2 regions of the Lysinibacillus sp. FSL K6-0232 genome follow, and region 1 is predicted to be linked to the other one. Evidence: riboswitches for the same ligand, from Rfam matches in the RefSeq annotation. Region 1 holds a riboswitch; the other holds the start of a gene.
The links. Region 1 has a riboswitch for cobalamin ahead of cobT (nicotinate-nucleotide--dimethylbenzimidazole phosphoribosyltransferase). Riboswitches for the same ligand answer to the same signal wherever they lie in the genome.
Positions count from the first base shown of each region.

Region 2: it holds a riboswitch for cobalamin, as region 1 does, so the genes downstream of both, MHB42_RS09395 (ABC transporter substrate-binding protein) here and cobT (nicotinate-nucleotide--dimethylbenzimidazole phosphoribosyltransferase) in region 1, are expected to answer to the same signal.

Region 1 covers NZ_JBBOYW010000001.1:1,191,419-1,194,574, forward strand. The annotation lists gene miaA (tRNA (adenosine(37)-N6)-dimethylallyltransferase MiaA) at 1-791, shown strand, start outside; gene hfq (RNA chaperone Hfq) at 871-1,098, shown strand; gene MHB42_RS05555 (rhodanese-like domain-containing protein) at 1,197-1,499, shown strand; cobalamin riboswitch at 1,606-1,782, shown strand; gene cobT (nicotinate-nucleotide--dimethylbenzimidazole phosphoribosyltransferase) at 1,866-2,930, shown strand; gene MHB42_RS05565 (trimeric intracellular cation channel family protein) at 2,977-3,156, opposite strand, start outside.
Region 2 covers NZ_JBBOYW010000001.1:1,925,380-1,928,535, reverse strand. The annotation lists gene MHB42_RS09400 (precorrin-3B methylase) at 1-149, opposite strand, end outside; gene MHB42_RS09395 (ABC transporter substrate-binding protein) at 168-1,151, opposite strand; cobalamin riboswitch at 1,280-1,468, opposite strand; gene MHB42_RS09390 (IS1182 family transposase) at 1,793-3,156, opposite strand, start outside.

The DNA of each region.
Region 1 (3,156 bases):
TTAACGGTGATTCCATGCAAATTTATAAGGGGCTAGATATTGGTACAGCTAAAATTACAGAGCAGGAGATGGAGGGAATTCCCCATCATTTACTTAGCTTTTTAGAGCCAACGGAAGCTTTTTCTGTGGCAGATTACCAAAGGCTAGTACGGGACAAAATTGCAGAAATTCAAGCCAGACAGAAGCTTCCCATCATAGTTGGTGGCTCAGGCTTATACATCCAAGCCGTACTTTATGATTTCCAATTTACTGAAGAACGAGTAGATGAAGCGACACGTAAAGCTTACTATGATGAGCTAGCAGCACTCGGCCCAGAGGCAATGCATCATAAGCTACAAAAGCTAGACCCTAAAACAGCCGCAACCATTCATCCTAATAATACACGCCGTGTGATTCGCGCATTGGAAATGCTGGAGTTAAGTGGTGTATCAAAAGCGGCTGAAGCCCAAAATCGTGGACAAGTACCGCTGTATAAGCATGTTATTATTGGGCTAGGGCAAAATATGTCCCGTGAAGTGCTATATGACCGTATTAACCGTCGTGTCGATATCATGATGGAGCAAGGGCTTTTAGACGAAGTAAAAGGTCTATGGCAGCAGAATATTCGAGGTGTGCAGTCCATTCAAGCAATTGGCTACAAGGAATTATATGATTACTTAGATGGCAAATGCTCATTAGAGGAAGCGATTGATAGCTTAAAACAAAATTCACGCCGCTATGCGAAAAGGCAGCTAACTTATTTTCGTAATAAAATGGACGTTTATTTTTTAACAGCCGATGAGCAATTATAGATAAATTACTCATTGATAAATTGGTAGAACATGCTACTATAGGAATGAAGAGGTAGAAAGTTGGTAGGGAGGCTATTGGATGAAATCAATTAATTTGCAAGATGCGTTTTTAAATCAATTACGTAAAAACAGTATTTTTGTCACTGTCTTTTTGTTAAATGGATTTCAGCTAAAGGGAACAGTGAAATCCTATGATAATTTTACCGTTTTATTAATGGATGTTGAACATAAGCAACATCTTATCTACAAGCACGCTATTTCTACATTCGTTCCAGCCAAGCACGTAGAGTTGTTAGAAACTGAATGATAAAGGTTATAAAACAGCTAATGCGTTCTTCGCACTAGCTGTTTTTTAGACTTCAAGCTATAATGATAGAGGAAATTGCTATTTTGGAGGCTATAATAATGAAATCAATGGAAACAACACAATTATTAGAACTATTGGATGCAAATGAAGATTTATATATTATTGATGTACGTGAAGACGATGAGGTTGCACACGGCATGATCCCTGGCGCACAGCATATTGCTCTTGCTACAATCCCTGAGCGCCTAGAAGAATTAGATGTCACAAAGCCATATATTATTGTTTGTAAGGCAGGAGGACGCTCTGCCAATGCCTGCGCTTACTTAGAGGCACATGGATTCGATGTAACAAACCTTGAAGGCGGCATGCTTGCATATGATGGTGAGTTGGAGTTTAAATAACCTCTTTCAAAGAAAACGGATAGAACAGCCAAAATGGCGGATAGAATCCAAAAAGTGACGGATAGAGTGACCGAACTGATGGATAGAAGGTAGAAATAGAAGTTTCAATTATATAAAAGCATTAGGTGCCCATTACGGGAGAATAGGGAATAAAGTGAAAAGCTTTAGCGGACCCGCCACTGTATAAGGGAGTTTCATAGCGAATACCACTGGTGAATAGCTGGGAAGGTGTTATGAAATGTTGAACTTGAGCCAGAAGACCTGCCTGCTTGCTTTGGGAAGATATAGATGATGGAAAAGTCTGTAGTTTATTTGTCATGACAATAAACTACAGACTTTTTTGTTTAAATGAAGGGAGAAATAATGATGCAATTATTACAAAGTACAATTCATAACATTCAGGGTGTTCAGAAGGAGATGATGGAGCAAGCAAAAATGCGAATCGATACACTATGTAAGCCTCCGGGAAGTTTAGGGAAACTGGAGTCCATTGCTGTACAGCTTGCTGGAATAACAGAACAGTTAGTGCCAAGCCTTGAACAAAAGGTCATGATTGTTTGTGCGGCAGATCATGGTGTTTGTGAGGAGGGTGTTACATCCAATCCACAAGATGTTACGCTCCTTCAAACATTAAATTTTCCGAAGGGTGGTACAGGTGTTTGTGCGATTGCCCGTATAACGAATACAAAGGTTGTCACAGTAGATGTTGGTGTTAAAGGGGATATTCCGCCTGATGCTGGTGTTATAATGCAGAAAATTAAATATGGCACTGCTAATATGGCAAGAGGTTCTGCTATGTCCAGAGAGGAAGCGATTCAATCTATTGAAGTCGGGATTCATGTGGCAATGGAGGAAATAGCACAGGGAGCTACTGTACTTGGAACAGGGGAAATGGGGATTGGTAATACAACACCAAGCGCTGCTATATTAGCTGTTTTGACGGGCTGTGATCCTATTGATGTTACAGGGTTTGGTGCAGGTGTTGGTCAAGGGGGCATTGCACATAAAGTAGCTGTTATTAAAAAAGCCATTGCGATTAATCAACCAAATCCTAAAGATATAATTGATGTACTGGCTAAAGTTGGAGGGCTAGAGATAGGAGCGATGGCTGGTGTTATACTTGCTGCTGCTGCACATCGTAAGCCTGTTGTAATTGATGGTTTTATTTCGACTATTGCTGCACTTATTGCCTATAAGCTTGAGCCGAAAGTAAAGGATTATATGATTCCTTCTCATGCCTCAGAGGAGCCGGGTGCTAAAATGGCTGCTGAATTGCTTGGCATTGAGCCGATGCTACATATGAATATGCGCTTAGGAGAAGGCTCTGGCGCAGCCTTAGCCTTCCCGATTTTGGATGCGGCTTGCTCAATGATGAAAAATATGGCGACATTAGAGGAAACGATGAAATTAGAAAAACCAAACAATGTGTGATAGCATTGTTTGGTTTTTTATTAGTGACGGATAGCTAATAGGAAAATTATGCTCTGTTTAATTTACGTAAGGGTAAACGCCATTTCAACATATAAGAAAGAATACGTAATGCTGTAATGATAGCAAATAAAATATAGAGAAAAATATCTCCTGTAAACATTTCAAGCCCAATAATTAGACCTGCAAGTGCAGCCCATACGCCATAGACTTCATCACGAAGCACTAA
Region 2 (3,156 bases), 730 kb from region 1:
TCCCCAACAACCTCTGCAATCGTTTGAAATTGTGCAGGTGTATAATGCTTATTAATAATACCTGGGCTAATAACTAAACGTGTAAAGTCACCTTGACGGTTCAATGTTTCAAAGGTTTGGTCAGGTATATTTTTCTGAAATGCATTCATTTGTCTGGCGGCTCCTTCTTAAAAATTATCAGGGTAGAAGCCCTTTGCTAAAATTTCAATCGCCTCTGCTGCACGTACCCCCTCAGATGCTGCTGATAGTGGTAGGATAACGAAACGATCATTTTGAACAGCCTCCATTTCCTTTAATGCTGGATCATTTTTTAAGAAGTCTATTTTTTGTTGGGCTGTTGTTTCACCATAATCAATAACAACAACCACCTCCGGATTTCGGTCTACTGCATCCTCCTTCGATACAGTTGTCCAGCCTGATTCCACATCGCCAAAAACATTTTGACCGCCAGCAATGGTTACAAGCTCATTCATAAAGTTTTGACCAGCCGTGAACACATCCTTTTCACCACTATCAAATACTAAAACACGTAAATTTTCGCCCTCCTGCGGTAATTTCGCACGAACAGCATCTACATCCTTCGTCATTTGCTCAATCAATGCCTCTCCGCGCTCCTCCACACGGAAAATCTTCGCCACATTGCGAATATCTGTGAAAATATCCTCCAATGTTGGCTTTGTCATATTCGAAGATGTATGTAAATACGTATGAATGCCTAGCTCCTCCAGCTCCTCAGGTGTGCCAACTCCCTTTTCGCCAAAGGCACTTTTCCAGCCGCCATATAAAAAGTCTGCCTCTGCATCAATGACCTGCTCCTTTGTTGGATATTGGTCTGATAGAACAGGCACTTTCTCGTATGCCTCCTGCAATGGCTCATAAATTTTATCATCTAAGTAAGCCGTACCTACCATAGCATCCTCTAAGCCTAGCGCTAGCATAATTTCTGTCACATGCTGATTTAAGCTAATCGCTTTTGTTGGTGCTTCCTTATAGGTTTGCGTTGTATCATTATTGTCAATCGTTACTTCCGTTGCCGCTGCTTCTGCTGGCTCTGTTTGTTCTTCCTGCTCTGCTGACTCCGTATTACATGCTGCTAACATCGCTACAAGGGCAATGACTAACACAAGCCAACTACTTTTCCATTTTGTCATGTTCCTGTTCTCCTTTGCTATAAAAATGGCAAGAAGGCATAAAAAAACCCCTCTTGTCACCAAGAGAGTAGCATAGTGAAAAAATGGTTCGTCAACCTTTATCACTATCCCCATCCTCGTGGTTCGTAGTTCATCCATCCATATTGGCAGGTATCCTGGCTTAGGTTCATCATCTATACGCCTTCCCATAGCTCAATGCTACAGTGGCATATTGTATAGACTCCCCATTTACAGTTGCGGGACAGCATCGGAATTGCACCGATTTCCCTTTTAAGCAAATAACAAATGCTATTTGCACCAATATGTTTTATGATTATTCATACTATTGATAGACTAGCAGAAGAATATTTTTATGGCAATGCATAAATAAATAATCATACTTATCTTAGCACTATTTCGACATAAGGGCAGAATATTATATGATAGTATTTGATTACAAAACGAAAAAAGCAATGGAAACGAGGATTTATCATGTATAAAACAATTGGCGTGCTTGCACATGTAGATGCAGGGAAAACTACCTTTTCTGAGCTAGGGCACTGAAAAACTTACATTTTTTACGATGAATTAGTTTTTCAAACAAAAATAAGGCACTTTCCATTCGTTTTTGAATGGAAGGTGCCTTATTTCTTTCTTTTTTCCTACTCTTTTTCACTCAGTAGTTTGAGTATCCGTTTCAGATTGACCGCAAAGATCGTCGTGGCTCCTTGAATTTCCATGCCAAATAAACCCGCCGATTTTGCTGTTTTAAAGCCGTGTGGGTTCTTTAATTCACTATTTTTCGCTTCGATTTTATAGCGTTTGCTGGCAAGTGCTTTGAATTCGGCTGTTTCCTGGAATGCTGCTTGTTCTTGATGTGTATCGGATTGAATCGTTACACTATACGTTTTACTTTTCGCCCCTTCCTTATAACAGCCCTCTCGCATCGGGCAAACTTTACATTTTTCAATATCAAAATGAAACGTTAAACTTTGATTCAGGGTTTTCCTGCCCGTACGTCTTTTGTGAGTTGCCATGTGCCCCGCTGGACAAACAAACATACCCGCATCCTTGTTATAATCAAATTCAATTTTCCGTTGTCCGCTGCCATTTGTGATTACTGGATTTAACTTTGAAATTAACTGAAACTGCTCCGATTTTGCATACACTAAATTCTCTTTCCAGGAATAGGCGGCATCACCAATCACCGTGTCAATTTCCATGCCGGCAGTTCTACTTTTCTCTACCAACTCTTGTAAATAGTGCCCATCACTTTTTTCACCCGTCGTCACAACCGCTGCTGTAATAATACGTTCATCACTCATCGCAATATGCGTTTTAAAACCAAAGAAAGAAGAATCTGCTGACTTATGGCCAACACGTGCATCCGGATCATTTGAATAGCTTAAATGATTCTCATAATCATCTATCACTTCTTTTAAAACATTTAATTTTTCTTTCACAGCCGGGATTTGTGCAACCTTTGATTGTGTTTCGACTGCTTCAACTACTTGACGACAGTAATCTAATTCTTCTGTGACTTCATTTGACGCAGGCTTCTCAGGGAATTTTCCGACCATGTTTTCGTCTAGTTGATACACGGCTTTACGTACATTTTTGGATTTTTCCTGTAAAAATTCTTTGGGCGTTTTCTGGTTATATCGCGCTTTTGTATGGGTAGCGTCGACAATCACCATTTTACTAAGGAGTAGTCCTTTCTCTAAAGCAATTTCAACAGTTTTCTGAATCAGTAAATCTAATAAATTCATATCTTGAAGACGGAGTCGACGGAATTTTGTCAGGGAACTGGGGTCGATCACTTCCTCTTCTGGTGCCATATCTAAAAAATATTTAAAGGACATATCGAATTTTGAACGTTCGATAAGGTCGGCATCCGACAGGTCATGAATCGCTTTTAACAGTAAATATTTAAACATGCGAATCGGTGGAATCGCGTTACGGCCATTAACTAAACAGTATTTCGATTTTAGTTCGTCTAGAATAAATGAGAAATCCACAAGTTCAT